2 regions of the Superficieibacter sp. genome follow, and region 1 is predicted to be linked to the other one. Evidence: predicted binding sites of a transcription regulator. Region 1 holds the regulator's gene; the other holds the start of a gene.

The links. Region 1 encodes PurR, which represses purine synthesis genes. Its sites were predicted from a motif close to CANGCAAACGTTTGCNTG; they were not measured.
Region 2: pyrC (dihydroorotase) is a predicted target of PurR. The motif match lies at 2,778-2,795, and genes of this name have one in related genera.

What each region holds. Positions count from the first base shown of each region.
Region 1 covers NZ_DAMAPU010000001.1:759,543-767,547, reverse strand. Annotated here, with positions in the region: gene punC (purine nucleoside transporter PunC) at 1-922, opposite strand, end outside; gene punR (DNA-binding transcriptional activator PunR) at 1,035-1,964, shown strand; gene purR (HTH-type transcriptional repressor PurR) at 1,966-2,991, opposite strand; gene RT197_RS03900 (YnhF family membrane protein) at 3,289-3,378, shown strand; gene RT197_RS03895 (MFS transporter) at 3,533-4,699, shown strand; gene sodB (superoxide dismutase [Fe]) at 4,743-5,324, opposite strand; gene RT197_RS03885 (C40 family peptidase) at 5,444-6,256, opposite strand; gene RT197_RS03880 (Grx4 family monothiol glutaredoxin) at 6,598-6,945, shown strand; gene rnt (ribonuclease T) at 6,988-7,638, opposite strand; gene gloA (lactoylglutathione lyase) at 7,744-8,005, opposite strand, start outside.
Region 2 covers NZ_DAMAPU010000003.1:248,468-256,472, reverse strand. Annotated here, with positions in the region: gene mdtH (multidrug efflux MFS transporter MdtH) at 117-1,325, shown strand; gene grxB (glutaredoxin 2) at 1,389-2,036, shown strand; gene RT197_RS07975 (lipoprotein) at 2,158-2,718, shown strand; gene pyrC (dihydroorotase) at 2,857-3,903, shown strand; gene dinI (DNA damage-inducible protein I) at 3,976-4,221, shown strand; gene bssS (biofilm formation regulator BssS) at 4,505-4,759, shown strand; gene solA (N-methyl-L-tryptophan oxidase) at 4,873-5,991, shown strand; gene RT197_RS07950 (cytochrome b) at 6,319-6,885, shown strand; gene RT197_RS07945 (YceI family protein) at 6,887-7,462, shown strand; gene RT197_RS07940 (rhodanese-related sulfurtransferase) at 7,501-8,005, opposite strand, start outside.

The DNA.
Region 1 (8,005 bases):
GCGCCATGATGCAAAACGGGATTAACAATGCAGTCAGAGAAGCTCCGTCGCTCAGGCCGATGCCCCAGGTCGCCACCACGCTTAATGCATAAACGCTCAGCAGCCAGGGCAGCAGACGCGCACCCTGCCATTTTTGCAGCGCAGCGCGACAGCCGTAGCCACCGGCCAGAAAAGCGATAGTTTGCGGTACATAGCTCAGGCCAATCACGCCAGGCCCATAGCCCATCGCGCTAAGAATAAACGGTGAACCCGTGAGCCAGGCAAAGAAGCTGGCAGAGCAGGCGGCATAAATCAGCACGTTGCCGCAATACGGGCGCGAACGCAACAGGGTCGCAAACGTCAGGGGACTGCGATCTTCAGGCGCTTTTTTCGGGGCGGGTTTCAGACGCAGGGCGGGCAGCATCAGCAGGATCGTAATAACGAAAAGAGTGGCGAAAATCGCCCGCCAGTCAAAATGTACCAGCAGCCAGCTTCCCAGCAGCGGTGCCAGCGCCGGAGAAAGCCCGACCAGCGGCATGATGGTGGCGAAGATACGATTAATTCGTTGGGCCGGATAATAATCGGTGACCATCGCCTGCCAGGTGACCGCCGCCGCGCAGACACCTGCCGCCTGGACAAACCGCAGGATCAGCAGGGTGGTGGCATCCTGAACCCAGAGCATCCCCAGGCAACCGAGCGCAAAAATAGCCAGCCCGCTTAGCAGAACCGGACGCCGGCCGTAACGATCCGACAATGGTCCCCAAATTAACTGGGTCAGTGCGAAGCCTGCCAGAAACAGACTTAAGCTGGCGCTGACCGCAGCGGCTGGAGTATTCAGGTCGCGCTGGATCGCCGCAAACGCCGGTAAATACATGTCGGTGGCCAGAAAACCCAGCACGCTCAGCCCGGCAAGCCAGACCAGAAAACCTTTTCCAGGTTGCATCGTTATTCTCTTATTGATGACAGATGATAGTGCGCCAGAGTGTAGGCAGTGCATTCCGGCTTGTGAAACGCTAATATTTGCGCGGTGACATCAAAAAATTTGCAGGCAGAAAATGTGGTCGGAATATTCCCTCGAAGTGATAGATGCGGTCGCACGCAACGGCAGTTTCAGCGCTGCTGCCCAGGAATTGCATCGTGTGCCTTCTGCGGTCAGCTATACCGTGCGGCAAATGGAGGAATGGCTGGGCGTTAGTCTCTTTGAGCGGCGGCACCGGGATGTGGAATTAACGCCTGCCGGGAGCTGGTTTTTGAAAGAAGGGCGGACTGTTATCAAAAAAATGCAGATCACCCGTCAGCAGTGCCAGCAAATCGCTCACGGCTGGCGCAGTCAGTTGCCGATTGCGGTGGATAATATTGTCCGCCCGGAGCGAACCCGGCAGATGATTGTCGATTTTTACCGTCACTTTCCCGACGTGGAGCTTATTGTCTTCCAGGAAGTGTTTAACGGTGTCTGGGATGCCCTCGCCGACGGGCGGGTGGAGCTGGCCATTGGCGCAACCCAGGCGATCCCGGTCGGCGGGCGCTACGCGTTTCGCGATATGGGAATGCTAAGCTGGCGCTGCGTGGTCGCCCACGATCATCCGCTGGCGAGTCTGCCGGGGCCGCTGAGCGATGATGAGTTGCGCAACTGGCCGTCGCTGGTACGTGAAGACACCTCGCGTTCGCTGCCCAAGCGCATTACCTGGCTACTGGATAATCAGAAACGGGTCGTGGTGCCGGACTGGGGATCGTCGGCAACCTGTATTTCCGCCGGACTGTGCGTGGCGATGGTGCCCGCGCATTTTGCCCGTCCGTGGATTGACAACGGAAAGTGGCGGGCGCTGGAACTTGAAAATCCTTTTCCTGATGCCGCCTGCTGCCTGACCTGGCAGCAAAGCGATATCTCACCTGCGCTGGCGTGGCTGCTGGAGTATCTGGGGGACAGTGAAACGCTGAACCGGGAATGGCTGCGGGAGCCGGACGCTGCGGCTCCCGATGAATAACTTAACGCCGATAGTCCACAAACGGGCCGTCGGCCACCGAGCGACGTTCGACCAGGCGCGGATGCACTTCAATGGACTTCGACTCGACGCGTTTATTAACGATACGATCCAGCAGCATATTAAACGCCGCTTCGCCGAGGGAATCCTTCGGCTGATGGATGGTGGTCAGCGCCGGAGTAAAAAACTCCGCGTTGCGCACGTTATCATAGCCAATGACTGAAATATCCTGCGGCACCCGCAGACCCATTTCATCAGCGGCGCACAGTGCGCCCATGGCCATAATATCACCGCCGCAAAAGACCGCCGTCGGGCGATGGGCCTGATTAAGGATCTGCTGCATCGCGTGGTAGCCGGATTCCGGTTCAAAATCACCCTGCACAATCCACGGCTGCGGAATAGTGATCTGCGCTTCTTCCATCGCCTTCAGGAAACCGCTCAGGCGACCTGCGCCGGTATTGCGCTCCAGGGCGCCGGGGATAATACCGATGTCCCGGTGCCCGCGTTCGATCAGGTAGCGCCCGGCCATGTAGCCGCCTTCAAATGCGTTATCAATGACCGAGTCGGTGAAGTCAGCTTTCGCCTCGCCCCAGTCCATTACCACCATTGGAATATGCCGGTACTCTTCGAGCATGGTCAGCAGGGGAGCCGGATATTCAGAACACATGACCAGCAGGCCATCGACGCGCTTTTGCGCCATCATCGACAGATAGGCCTGCTGTTTTTCAATATCGTTCCAGGCGTTACCGAGGATCAGGGTATAGCCTTTCTGGAAACAGCTTTTCTCGACCGCCTCAATAATTTCCGCAAAATAGGCGGCTTCGCTGCTGGTCGCCAGCAGGCCAATTGATTTAGTGTGGTTGACCTTCAGACTGCGGGCAACCGCACTCGGGGAATAGTGAAGTTCTTTTATCGCCGCCCATACCGCCTCACGAGTGTCTTCCGCTACAAAACGCGTTTTGTTAATAACATGTGATACGGTTGTAGTGGAAACGTTTGCGCGCTTCGCGACATCTTTAATTGTTGCCATTAAAATCTTACTCCAGACCCGATTACTGAACGCCTGCAAATAAAGGTAAACGTTTGCCTGCACACACCCCTGGCGCAAAATGTGATGATTGCAACAGGCCGGGAAAACGACACAGAACGTCAGGTGGGGGTCAATGGCTGGTACGCTTATAATTAAGCGTGGAATTTTGGCCGATTCTGAGCAAAAGGGAAAGCGAAAAAATGGCGATCAATCTAAATCAGGCAAGATTTTCACCGTCAGGTGTGTAAAAATGAACAAGCTCACTTTTCACAGGGTAATAACAAGGAGTAAAAATTGATGAGTACCGATCTTAAGTTTTCTCTGGTAACGACGATTATTGTTCTGGGTCTGATTGTTGCCAGCGGTCTGGTTGCTGCGCTGCATTGATTTTCCGGGGGAGGGCCACCTCCCTCGCTGATTGTTCTCTTTTCCGCAATACTCTTTTGCCATTTATGTAACTTCTGTTTTTTTGTGATTAATGTCATGCTTTTGACATCTTTTCGTCGTGCCGTTATTTCGACGGCTGAAACGGAGTCTGTGAATGAAAGTGAATTACCCCTTGCTGGCGCTCGCAATTGGGGCGTTTGGTATTGGCACCACCGAGTTTTCTCCGATGGGATTGCTGCCGACCATCGCCGAGGGCGTGGGCGTCTCTATACCTACCGCCGGAATGTTGATCAGCGCCTATGCCGTTGGCGTGATGGTGGGCGCGCCGGTGATGACGTTATTATTGTCACACCGAGCGCGGCGTAATGCGCTGATCTTCCTGATGGCCATCTTTACCCTCGGCAACGTGCTTTCTGCCATCGCGCCTGATTACACGACCCTGATGCTGTCGCGTATAGTCACCAGCCTTAACCACGGGGCGTTTTTTGGCCTTGGATCGGTGGTGGCGGCGAGCGTGGTGCCGAAGCATAAACAGGCCAGCGCGGTAGCGACCATGTTTATGGGGCTAACGATTGCCAATATTGGTGGCGTTCCGGCGGCGACGTGGCTGGGTGAAACCATCGGCTGGCGGATGTCATTTCTGGCGACGGCCGGATTAGGGGTGATCGCGATGCTCAGCCTGTGGTTCTCGCTGCCGAAAGGTGGGGCAGGCGAGCGGCCAAATGTGCGTCAGGAACTGTCAGTGCTGGTGCGCCCGCAGGTATTAAGCGCGCTGTTGACCACGGTGCTCGGCGCGGGCGCGATGTTTACGCTTTATACTTACATTGCGCCGGTACTGCACAGCATCGCCGACGCCACGCCCGCGTTTATTACCGTCATGCTGGTGCTGGTGGGAACGGGGTTTTCCATCGGCAATTATCTGGGGGGCAAATTTGCCGACCGCTCGGTGAGCGCAACGCTGAAAGGATTTTTGCTGTTGCTAATCGCGATTATGCTGGCGATCCCGTTGCTGGCGCGTAACGAATTCGGCGCGGCCGTCAGTATGCTGGTATGGGGCGCGGCAACCTTTGCCGTGGTTCCGCCCTTACAAATGCGGGTTATGCGGGTTGCCAGCGAAGCGCCGGGGCTGTCGTCATCGGTTAATATTGGCGCGTTCAACCTCGGTAATGCGCTGGGTGCAGTGGCCGGTGGGGCAGTCATTTCTGGTGGGTTGGGTTACGGCTTTGTCCCGGTGATGGGGGCGATTATTGCCGGTCTGGCCCTGCTGGTGGTGTTCTTCTCCGGCCGTCAGTCAGAGCGTGAAGCCTGCGCCAGTCGCTGATTACGCTCAGGCGCAGAAGGCGAAAACCTTCTGCGCCTGCCGGTTACGCCGCCAGATTCTGCGCGACGAAATCCCAGTTCACCAGCGCCCAGAAATGCTCCAGATAAACCGGGCGGGCATTGCGGTAATCAATGTAGTAGGCATGTTCCCAGACGTCCACGGTCAGTAACGGCGTGTCTGTGCTGGTCAACGGCGAACCGGCATTGGAGGTGGAAACGATAGCCAGGCTGCCGTCCGCTTTTTTCACCAGCCACGTCCAGCCCGCGCCAAAATTTTTAACTGCCGCCTCGGTAAACTGCTTTTTGAATTCGCTCACGCTGCCAAACGCTGCGTTAAGCGCGCTTGCCAGTTCTGCGCCAGGCTCGCCACCCGCGTTTGGTGCCAGGCAGTGCCAGTAGAACGTATGATTCCACACCTGGGCCGCGTTATTGAACACGCCGCCTTCCGCGCCGCAAACAATCTGCTCCAGCGTTTTGTTTTCCCACTCAGTGCCTTTGATGAGGTTATTGAGGTTGGTCACATAGGCCTGATGATGTTTGCCGTAATGATATTCCAGCGTCTCGGCAGAAATATGCGGTTCCAGCGCCTCTTTTGCATACGGTAATGCAGGTAATTCAAACGACATTGCATGACTCCCTTTTTATTTTGTTAACTTAATATCCACATATTAAGTATGGGTATATTAACAAAATAAAGCAGGAGGCAGAAGAGGGAAACCCTGCTGCGTTGGCAGCAGGGTTTTGATTAGCGGATATTTTTCGCTGTCATCACCCGGCGCGCGCCGACGTAATGACGAACCCAGTAGTCTTCGGTCAGCGAGGAGATTTGAATATCCTGACCGCTACGCGGTGACTGAATGAATTTGCCGTTACCCACGTACACGCCGACGTGATCGGCGGTGCCGCGTCCCTGGGTGCGGAAGAAAACTAAATCGCCGCTTTCCAGGCTGGTGCGCTCGACCGGAGCCGCATCACGCAGGTGATACATTTCATTGGCCGTGCGCGGGATGGGAATCTTTACCAAATCTTTATAGGCGTAGTAAACCAGACCGCTGCAATCAAAACCGGTGCGTGGAGAAGAACCGCCCCAGTGATAAGGTTTGCCAATCTGATTCATTAATTTCGACATGGCCGTTTTCTGCGCTTTTTGCATTCGGACCTTGTGAACTTCGCTTAATGCCAGCGGTTTGGCTGACGCATTCAGGCATTTCTTTTTATAGCCTTTGCGCACCGTACATTTTCCCGTCACGTTGACTGCGGCGGTTTTGGTTAATCGGGTTTTAGAGCGGCTGGTTTTACTGGCGGTGAGGGTGGTTTTACTTTTAGTTTTACTTTTGCTGCTGCTTTTACTGGTTTTTGTCGCTGGCTTACTGGTTGATTTGCTGGATTTTTTAGCGGAGGCCGTTTTCGTGTTTTTTGCCCCGGACGTCTTTGCCAGATGCGTTTTCTGCACGGCAGACGCTCTCGACTGTTCCGATGATAAGGCGAGTGGCGAAAAAGTGAGCGATGTAAACAGTAAAGCACAGAGCGTGATCGAAACTTTATTTATCCGCGCCACTGAGCATTCCCCTGATTCGGGCAGGCAAAGTAAGATGCCTGCGGGTGATGACAAAAATCCTGACGATTCTAATGCATAAAAAGCCTGAAAGTTAATAGTCTTTTTGCATCTAAAATAGCGATTCGTTAACGGGCGCAAAAAAAATCGTCATTTTGGCGGCTAAACGCTCACAGAGTGCGCGATAAATTTCTTTTATGAACAGGAAAAGCGTATTACCAGGGTGTCCTGGTGGCTAAGTCGATAAAATAATAGCGCGTGAATAAAATGTTATTTTCTGTCGCGGGCATGAAACGCTACAATGGAAGACTACTGCCGTAAAAGAAGTTTGAGGAAGCATGACAATGAGTACAACAATCGAAAAAATTCAGCGTCAAATCGCTGAAAATCCAATCCTGCTATACATGAAAGGCTCCCCGAAATTACCGAGCTGCGGTTTTTCCGCGCAGGCTGTTCAGGCACTTTCTGCCTGCGGCGAGCGTTTTGCCTACGTTGATATTCTGCAAAACCCGGACATTCGCGCCGAGCTGCCGCAGTATGCAAACTGGCCGACTTTCCCGCAGCTGTGGGTGGATGGCGAACTGGTTGGCGGCTGCGATATCATCATCGAAATGTATCAGCGCGGTGAACTTCAGTCGCTGATCAAAGAGACTGCGGCGAAGTACCCGGCCGAAGGCTCTCAGGCGCAGTAAGCCGCCACGGTAAAAAGCGACCCAACCGGGTCGCTTTTTTGATCATACCGGTTCCGGGGCCGTCGGTAGCGGCCAGCCGCCCAGCCGTTTCCAGCGGTTGACGATCTCGCAAAACAACAGCGCCGTTTGCTCGGTATCATAGAGTGCGGAGTGCGCCTGACTACTGTCAAAATTCAGTCCCGCCGCCGCACAGGCTTTCGACAAAACGGTTTGCCCCAACGCCAGTCCGCTTAGCGACGCGGTGTCAAAGGTCACAAACGGATGAAAGGGATTGCGCTTCAGCGACGCGCGTTCGGCTGCCGCCATCATAAAGCTGTGATCGAAAGTGGCATTGTGCGCCACCATAATCGCCCGGTTACAGCCCTGATCTTTAATTCCCTTGCGCACCGCTTTGAAAATGGCGTGCAGAGCGTCATATTCGCTGACCGCGCCACGCAGCGGATTACTGGGGTCGATACCGTTAAACGCCAGCGCTTCCGGCTGCAGATTTGCCCCTTCGAAAGGCTCTACGTGGAAATGCAGGGTAGTGTCCGGCATCAGCCAGCCTTGTTCGTCCATTTTCAGGGTAATGGCGGCGACTTCAAGCAGCGCATCGGTTCTGGCATTAAAACCTGCGGTCTCAACATCAATGACGACAGGGTAAAAACCACGAAAACGGTCGCACAGACCAGTCAGGTGAGCGTTATCGGACATCAGTATCTCTTATGCGAAAAAAGTAGCGCGCATTATGGCAAATTTTGCCTGGCGTTGCAGTAGCAGAAAGGAGAAAAGGGCGGGCCAGAACAGGCCCACCTGGGATTATGCGCCGAGACCTTTACCGGCATCTTTGGCTTCAATCAGCTCAATTTTGTAGCCATCAGGATCTTCAACGAAGGCAATCACCGTGGTGCCGCCTTTAACCGGACCGGCTTCACGCGTCACGTTGCCCCCGTTCTGGCGAATTTTTTCGCAGGCTTCGGCGGCATTATCCACGCTGAGCGCGATATGACCGTAAGCGGTTCCCAGATCGTAACGATCGGTGCCCCAGTTATAGGTCAGTTCGATGACCGCTTCTTCACTC
Region 2 (8,005 bases), on a different contig from region 1:
AGCATCAATCAAAGCGTTCTTTTGATAAAAAAATATTGTCGCGGTGAGGGTGGGAAAAAAGCGCCCCGCGCCGCAGAATAACCGGGTACTCGCCTTTTTAATTTCCCGGAGGGGAAATGTCACGTATCTCGCAGGCAAGGAGCCTGGGTAAATATTTCCTGCTCATCGATAACATGCTGGTAGTGCTCGGCTTTTTCGTCGTCTTTCCGCTGATTTCGATTCGCTTTGTCGATCAAATGGGCTGGGCCGCGCTGATGGTCGGGATTGCGCTCGGCCTGCGCCAGTTAGTACAGCAGGGTCTGGGCATTTTTGGCGGGGCGATCGCTGACCGCTTCGGCGCGAAACCGATGATTGTCACCGGGATGCTGATGCGTGCGGCGGGGTTTGCCACGATGGCAATAGCCCAGGAGCCGTGGATGCTGTGGTGCTCCTGCCTGCTTTCCGGGCTGGGCGGAACGCTGTTTGACCCGCCGCGCTCGGCGCTGGTGGTCAAGCTGGTGCGTCCCCATCAACGGGGGCGCTTTTTCTCCTTGCTGATGATGCAGGACAGCGCCGGGGCGGTGATCGGCGCGCTGCTGGGAAGCTGGCTGCTACAGTATGACTTCAGCCTTGTATGTAGCGTCGGCGCAGTACTGTTTGTGGTTTGCGCGGCGTTTAACGCCTGGTATCTGCCCGCGTGGAAACTGTCCACGGTGAAAACGCCGGTGCGCGAGGGGCTGACGCGAGTGCTGCGCGACAAACGCTTTGTAACCTATGTATTAACCCTCACCGGCTACTACATGCTGGCGGTGCAGGTGATGTTAATGCTGCCGATTATGGTTAACGATATTGCGGGCACGCCTTCAGCGGTGAAATGGATGTACGCCATTGAAGCCACGCTGTCGCTCAGTCTGCTTTATCCGCTGGCCCGCTGGAGCGAAAAACGCTTTCGCCTCGAACATCGTCTGATGGCCGGGCTGCTGATTATGACGCTCAGCATGTTGCCCATCGGGTTGGTGGGCAATTTGCAGCAGCTCTTTACACTCATCTGCACCTTTTATATCGGCTCGATTATCGCTGAACCGGCGCGCGAAACCCTCAGCGCGGAGCTGGCCGATGCACGCGCACGCGGGAGCTATATGGGCTTCAGTCGGCTGGGGTTAGCCTTTGGTGGCGCACTGGGTTACGCGGGCGGAGGCTGGCTGTTTGATGCCGGGAAAGCCTCCGGCCAGGCCGAGCTGCCGTGGTTTATGCTGGGGGTCATTGGCCTGATGACCTTGCTGGCGCTGTGGTGGCAGTTCAGCCAGAAACGCGCCGCTCCCGGGATGCTCGAGCCGCGCACCTGATTTGATAAGCGTCTGTTTCTCTTCCATACTGAACATCTGGACGGTAATACCTGGAGGAGAAACGTGAAGCTATATATCTACGACCACTGCCCTTACTGTGTAAAAGCCCGTATGATCTTCGGCCTCAAAAATATCCCTGTGGAGCTTATTACGCTGCTCAGCGACGATGAGGCCACGCCGATCAAAATGATCGGCCAGAAGATGGCCCCTATCCTGCAAAAAGACGACAGCCGCTATCTGCCGGAAAGTCTTGATATCGTTCACTATGTCGATAAAGTCGATGGGAAACCCCTGCTGACCGGCGCACGCAATCCGGCGATTGAAGAGTGGCTGCGCAAGGTAAATACCTATGTTAACCGGCTGCTGATCCCGCGTTTTGCAAAATCGCCGTTTGATGAATTCTCCACGCCCGAAGCACGACGTTATTTTACGGAGAAAAAAGAGGCGACCCTTGGCAGCTTTGCCGATCACCTTTCCCATTCAGAAGGACTGATTAAAAAAATCAGTAATGAACTGCGCGATCTCGATAAGCTTATCGTGCAGCCGAACGCGGTTAACGGCGAGCTGTCCGAAGATGACATTCACCTGTTCCCGCTGCTGCGCAACCTGACGATTGTCGCCGGTATCACCTGGCCCACCAGGGTGGCGGATTACCGCGATAATATGGCGAAGCAGACGCAAATTAACCTGCTGACGTCCATTGCATCCTGATCCTCGGGCGGACGTTCGCGTCCGCCCGCTTTTTAAGCCTTTTCCCCTGTTCAATTCGCTGCTGACAGTACATGCTGGATTATGCCAGGATGAGCATCATTGCGTAATGCAGAGGAAACCCATGAAGAAGATTGTTGTTGCCGCAGCGCTTGTTATCAGCGGCGTGCTGGCAGGTTGTAATCAGCTTACCCAGTACACGGTGAGCGAAAATGAAATTAACCAGGCCCTGCAAAAACGAAATAACTTCGCCAAAGACATCGGTCTGCCGGGAGTGGCGGACGCGCACATTGTCTTAAATAATCTTACCAGCGCCATTGGTCGGGAAGAGGCCAATAAAGTTACGCTGAATGGCGATGCCGCACTGGATATGAATTCACTGTTTGGCAGCCAGAAAGCAACCATCGTCCTGAAACTCAAAGCCCTTCCTGTTTTCAATAAAGAGCAGGGCGCGATTTATTTACAGGAAATGGAAGTGATCGACGCCAGCGTTAAGCCGGAGAAAATGCAGCCGGTCGTGCAGACGCTGTTGCCTTATCTTAACCAGTCGCTGCGCAATTACTTCAACCACCAGCCCGCGTATGTGCTGCGTGAAGACAGCAGCAAGGGCGAAGCGCTGGCGAAAAAATACGCTAAAGGTCTCGAAGTCAAACCTGGCGAGATCGTCATTCCTTTTACCCATTAACGCGCCGCCGGGCACTTTTCTGCCCGGCGAAATCCGACGATGCTGAAGAAAAGAGTGCAAACGAAAACGTTTCCGCCTATTCTTAGTGCCCGGCAAAAACAGCCCTGATGACTGACTCTCACCTGCCGGAGCGCTTCCATGACAGAACAACCGCAAGTTATTAAAATCCGCCGCCCTGACGACTGGCATCTTCATTTGCGTGACGGTGAAATGCTGAAAACCGTAGTGCCTTATACCAGTGAAGTCTATGGCCGGGCGATCGTTATGCCCAATCTTGCGCCGCCGGTAGTCACTGTGGATGCCGCCATTGCCTACCGCCAGCGCATTCTGGATGCGGTGCCTGCCGACCATACCTTTACCCCGCTGATGACCTGTTATCTCACTGACTCGCTTGACCCGGCTGAGCTGGAGCGCGGTTATCGCGAAGGGGTATTTACCGCCGCCAAACTCTACCCGGCGAACGCCACCACTAACTCCAGCCACGGTGTGACCCATATTGATGCCATAATGCCGGTGCTGGAACGGATGGAAAAATTGGGGATGCCGCTGCTGGTTCACGGCGAAGTGACTCATGCGGATATCGATATTTTCGACCGTGAAGCGCGGTTTATTGACACGGTGATGGAGCCGCTGCGCCAGCGTCTGCCGGGACTGAAAGTGGTTTTCGAACACATCACCACGAAAGATGCGGCGGATTATGTCCGCGAAGGTAATGAGCGCCTCGCCGCCACCATTACCCCGCAGCACCTGATGTTTAACCGCAACCACATGCTGGTCGGCGGCGTGCGTCCACATCTTTACTGCCTGCCGATCCTCAAGCGTAATATTCACCAGCAGGCGCTGCGTGAGCTGGTTGCCAGCGGTTTTGATCGCGCGTTTCTCGGCACGGATTCCGCCCCGCACGCCCGTCATCGCAAAGAAGCGAGCTGCGGCTGCGCGGGCTGCTTTAACGCGCCGACCGCGCTTGCCAGCTACGCCACCGTTTTCGAAGAGATGAATGCCTTAGCCCACTTCGAAGCGTTCTGCTCCCTGAACGGCCCACGCTTTTATCAGTTGCCGGTTAACGACACCTTCATTGAGCTGGTGCGCGAGGAAAGCACGGTGGCTGAGTCCATTGCCCTCTCCGACGATACCCTCATCCCGTTCCTCGCCGGTGAGACGGTGCGCTGGACGGTAAAAAAATAATTTTTTGCGCCCCCTGTTGTATCTCAATGCGTTAAACTGTATAAACATACAGTGCATTCACAGGGGGCAATTATGCGTATTGAAGTCACTATCGCCAGAACCACCACGTTACCGCCCGGTGCGCTGGACGCCCTTGCGGGCGAGCTGTCCCGACGCGTTCTCACTCATTTTCCTGATTGTGATGGTAACGTCAGCGTACGTTACGCTGCCGCCAATAACCTGTCGGTGTTCGGCGGGCTGAAAGAAGACAAAGACCGTATCAGTGAAATTCTCCAGGAAACCTGGGAGAGCGCGGACGACTGGTTCATTACTGAGTAATTTTGCTCCCTCATTGTGCATGTTTGCCGGGTCGCCCCGGCTTTTTTTTTCATCTGATGTCTGTTGCTTTTTTAGTCAATATCTTATTGATCTGCTGACTTAATAAAAATTAGCGAACAAGCTCACGCTTAATTGTTCAAAAAAGACGTGCCTGCGAAGAAATATTTCTGGTTAAATAGTTTTAATGGAACATTTTACCCGATCATTGATATACTTAAGTTGCTTCAGAAAAACGCATTGAACCCGAGAGCTATTATCTTTTAACGCACAGAAAGGGGTCATGATGGAAAAAAATAATGAAGTCATCCAGACCCATCCCCTCGTCGGATGGGACATCAGCACCGTAGACAGCTACGATGCACTGATGCTGCGTTTACATTACCAGACCCCCAATCAGCCTGAGACCAATGAAGCAGAAATTGGTCAGACCCTGTGGCTGACAACTGACGTCGCCCGTCAGTTTATTTCAATATTAGAAGCCGGTATCGCGAAAATAGAATCCGGTGACTACCAGGAAAATGAGTATCGCAGGCATTAGTTTAATGCTTAAAATTCACTCAACAGGCACCCTCCGGGTGCCTTTCTTATTTGCGCTGCCGGATAATAAACGTATGCTAATTCTTGTCAGGTTAGCTAATTTACAGAGGCATTATGCAATACGATCTATTAATCATTGGCAGTGGCTCCGTTGGCGCTGCCGCTGGCTACTACGCGTCGCGTGCCGGGCTGAAGGTGCTGATGACCGATGCCCATCTGCCTCCGCATACGGAAGGAAGTCACCACGGCGACACGCGCCTGATGCGCCATGCCTATGGCGAAGGGGAAAAATACGTTCCGCTGGTGCTCCGCGCCCAGGCGCTATGGGACGCCTTTGCCGAAGCGTCCGGCGAAGCGGTATTTGAGCGCACCGGCGTGATCAACCTCGGTCCGGCGGATTCCTCCTTTCTGGCAAACGTCGCCAGCAGCGCCCGGCGCTTCGGTCTGGATGTCGAACAGCTGGACGCGCAGGCGGTCATGGCCCGCTGGCCGGAAATTCGCATTCCCGATAATTTTACCGGTCTCTTCGAAGCAAATTCTGGCGTACTGCGCAGCGAGCTGGCGATCAAAAGCTGGGTGCAGATGGCGCGTGACGCGGGCTGTGCGCAGCTTTTTAATTGTCCGGTAACGGCGATCCGCCATCATGCCGACGGCGTGAGCATCGAAACTGCCGATGGCGAATACCACGCGCGCAAAGCGTTGATCAGCGCGGGAACCTGGGTGACGAAGCTGCTCCCGGACCTGCCGCTACAGCCGGTACGCAAAATTTTTGCCTGGCATCAGGCCGACGGGCGCTACAGCAGCAAGAATCACTTTCCGGCCTTTACCGGTGAGATGCCCAATGGCGATCAGTTTTACGGCTTCCCGGCAGAAAACAATGAGCTGAAAATCGGCAGGCATAACGGCGGCCAGACGATCCGCTCTCCTGAGGAACGTAAAGCGTTTGGCACGGTTGCCAGCGACGGTTCGGAGTCATTTTCTTTCCTGCGCAATATTCTTCCCGGCATTGGCGGCTGTCTGTACGGCGCGGCCTGCACCTATGATAATTCCCCGGACGAAGATTTTATTATTGATACCCTGCCCGGTCAGCCAAATACGCTACTCATTACCGGCCTTAGCGGTCACGGTTTCAAATTCGCCCCGGCGCTGGGGGAAATTGCCGCGCTGTTTGCGCAGGATAAAACCAGCGAATTCGATTTAACGCCATTCTCCCTTTCCCGCTTCCGGCAATAATGTTTGCGGCCTGCGGGCCGCATTAATTATTAGCTGACTCATATTTTGTACTTATATTCGCCAGCGTGCCCCCTGCATTGACAAAAGCTGACATAACTTAATAAATCTTAAAATTAGCGCCAAATTTTTGAATGACTTTTCGCTGTCACAATCCCGCCATGATGCAACAATTGAGGTATAAAGCCCGAATATCATGAATAAAAAACGATAATAAATTCAAATTTATTGAGTAAGTTTAAATAGTTATGAAATATGTGAAATTGATGTTGCAATATATTTTCCCGGCCAGCATTGTAAGTCGACATAATTACAACCTGGACTCCGGGAATGAACCTGAAAAATTCATCTCATCGCTATGGATTTGTCTCAATCGCCCTGCACTGGCTGGTGGCTATTGCCGTTTACGGCATGTTTGCGCTGGGTCTGTGGATGGTGACGCTGAGCTATTATGACGGCTGGTATCACAAAGCCCCGGAATTACATAAAAGCATCGGCATCCTGCTCATGATGGCGCTGGTGATCAGGCTTGTCTGGCGAGTGATTTCCCCCGCGCCCGCGCCGCTGGCGCACTACTCCCGACTGACCCGCGTTAGCGCAGTGCTGGCGCATATCGCGCTTTATGTTCTGTTGATAGCCATTGTCATCAGCGGCTATCTGATCTCGACCGCCGACGGTCAGCCCATCAGCGTATTTGGTCTGTTTAACGTCCCCGCGACGCTAACCGATGCCGGTACGCAGGCCGATCTGGCGGGCACTCTGCACCTGTGGCTGGCCTGGAGCGTGGTAGGACTTTCCGTACTGCACGCCCTCGCCGCCCTCAAACACCATTTCATCGATAAAGACGATACCCTGCGCCGTATGCTGGGAAAATCGTCGCCTGACTCTGGAGCGTAAAATGAAAAAAAGCCTGCAAGGATTATTACTCGGAAGTCTGTTGCTGACCGCCGGTTCCGCCATTGCCGCCGATTACAAAATTGACAAGGAAGGTCAACACGCCTTCGTGAATTTCCGCATCCAGCATCTTGGCTATAGCTGGCTGTACGGCACGTTCCGCGACTTCGACGGGACCTTTACTTTTGACGAGAAAAATCCTGCCGCCGATAAAGTGAACGTGACCCTGAACACCAACAGCGTGGACACCAACCACGCCGAGCGTGATAAACATCTGCGCAGCGCGGATTTCCTCAACGTCGCAAAATTCCCGCAGGCGACATTTACGTCGACAGCTGTGAAAGCGGCGGGTGACGGACTGGATGTCACCGGCGATCTGACCCTTAACGGCGTGACGAAACCGGTCACGCTGAAGGCGAAGATGATCGGCCAGGGCGACGATCCGTGGGGCGGCAAACGCGCCGGGTTTGAAGCGGCGGGCAAAATCAGCCTGAAAGAATTTAATATTAAAACCGATCTGGGCCCGGCATCGCAGGATGTTGAGCTGATCATTTCGGTGGAAGGCGTACAGCAGAAATAACCTGTATCCGGCGGCGTTTGCCGCCGGGTTTACGACTCTTATTCCGGGTCGGGGATACCCAGGCGGGTATTCAGACGGCCCCGCGATTTATTAAAGATCTTATTGCCATTTTCCCGCCCGGCCCGCAGGCGGCGCTGCTCTTCTTCCGGGAGCGCGCGTTCGCTCTGGCAGGTTTCACTACAGCATCCGGCATACTTTTCCGCACAGGCAGGACACTGGATAAACAGCAGGTGACACCCGTCGTTCAGACAATTGGTGTGGCTGTCACAGGGCGCGCCGCACTGATGGCAGTGCGCAATCACCTCGTCGGAGATGCGTTCGCCCATGCGCTCATCGAAGACAAAGTTTTTACCGATAAAACGTACCGGCAGCCCCTGTTCGCGGGCGCGGCGGGCATATTCAATAATCCCGCCCTCAATGTGCCAGACCTTACTGAAACCGTTATGTTTCATCCACGCACTGGCTTTTTCACAGCGGATGCCGCCGGTGCAGTACATTACGATTTTCTTGTCTTTATGTTCCTGCATCATCTCAACCGCTTTG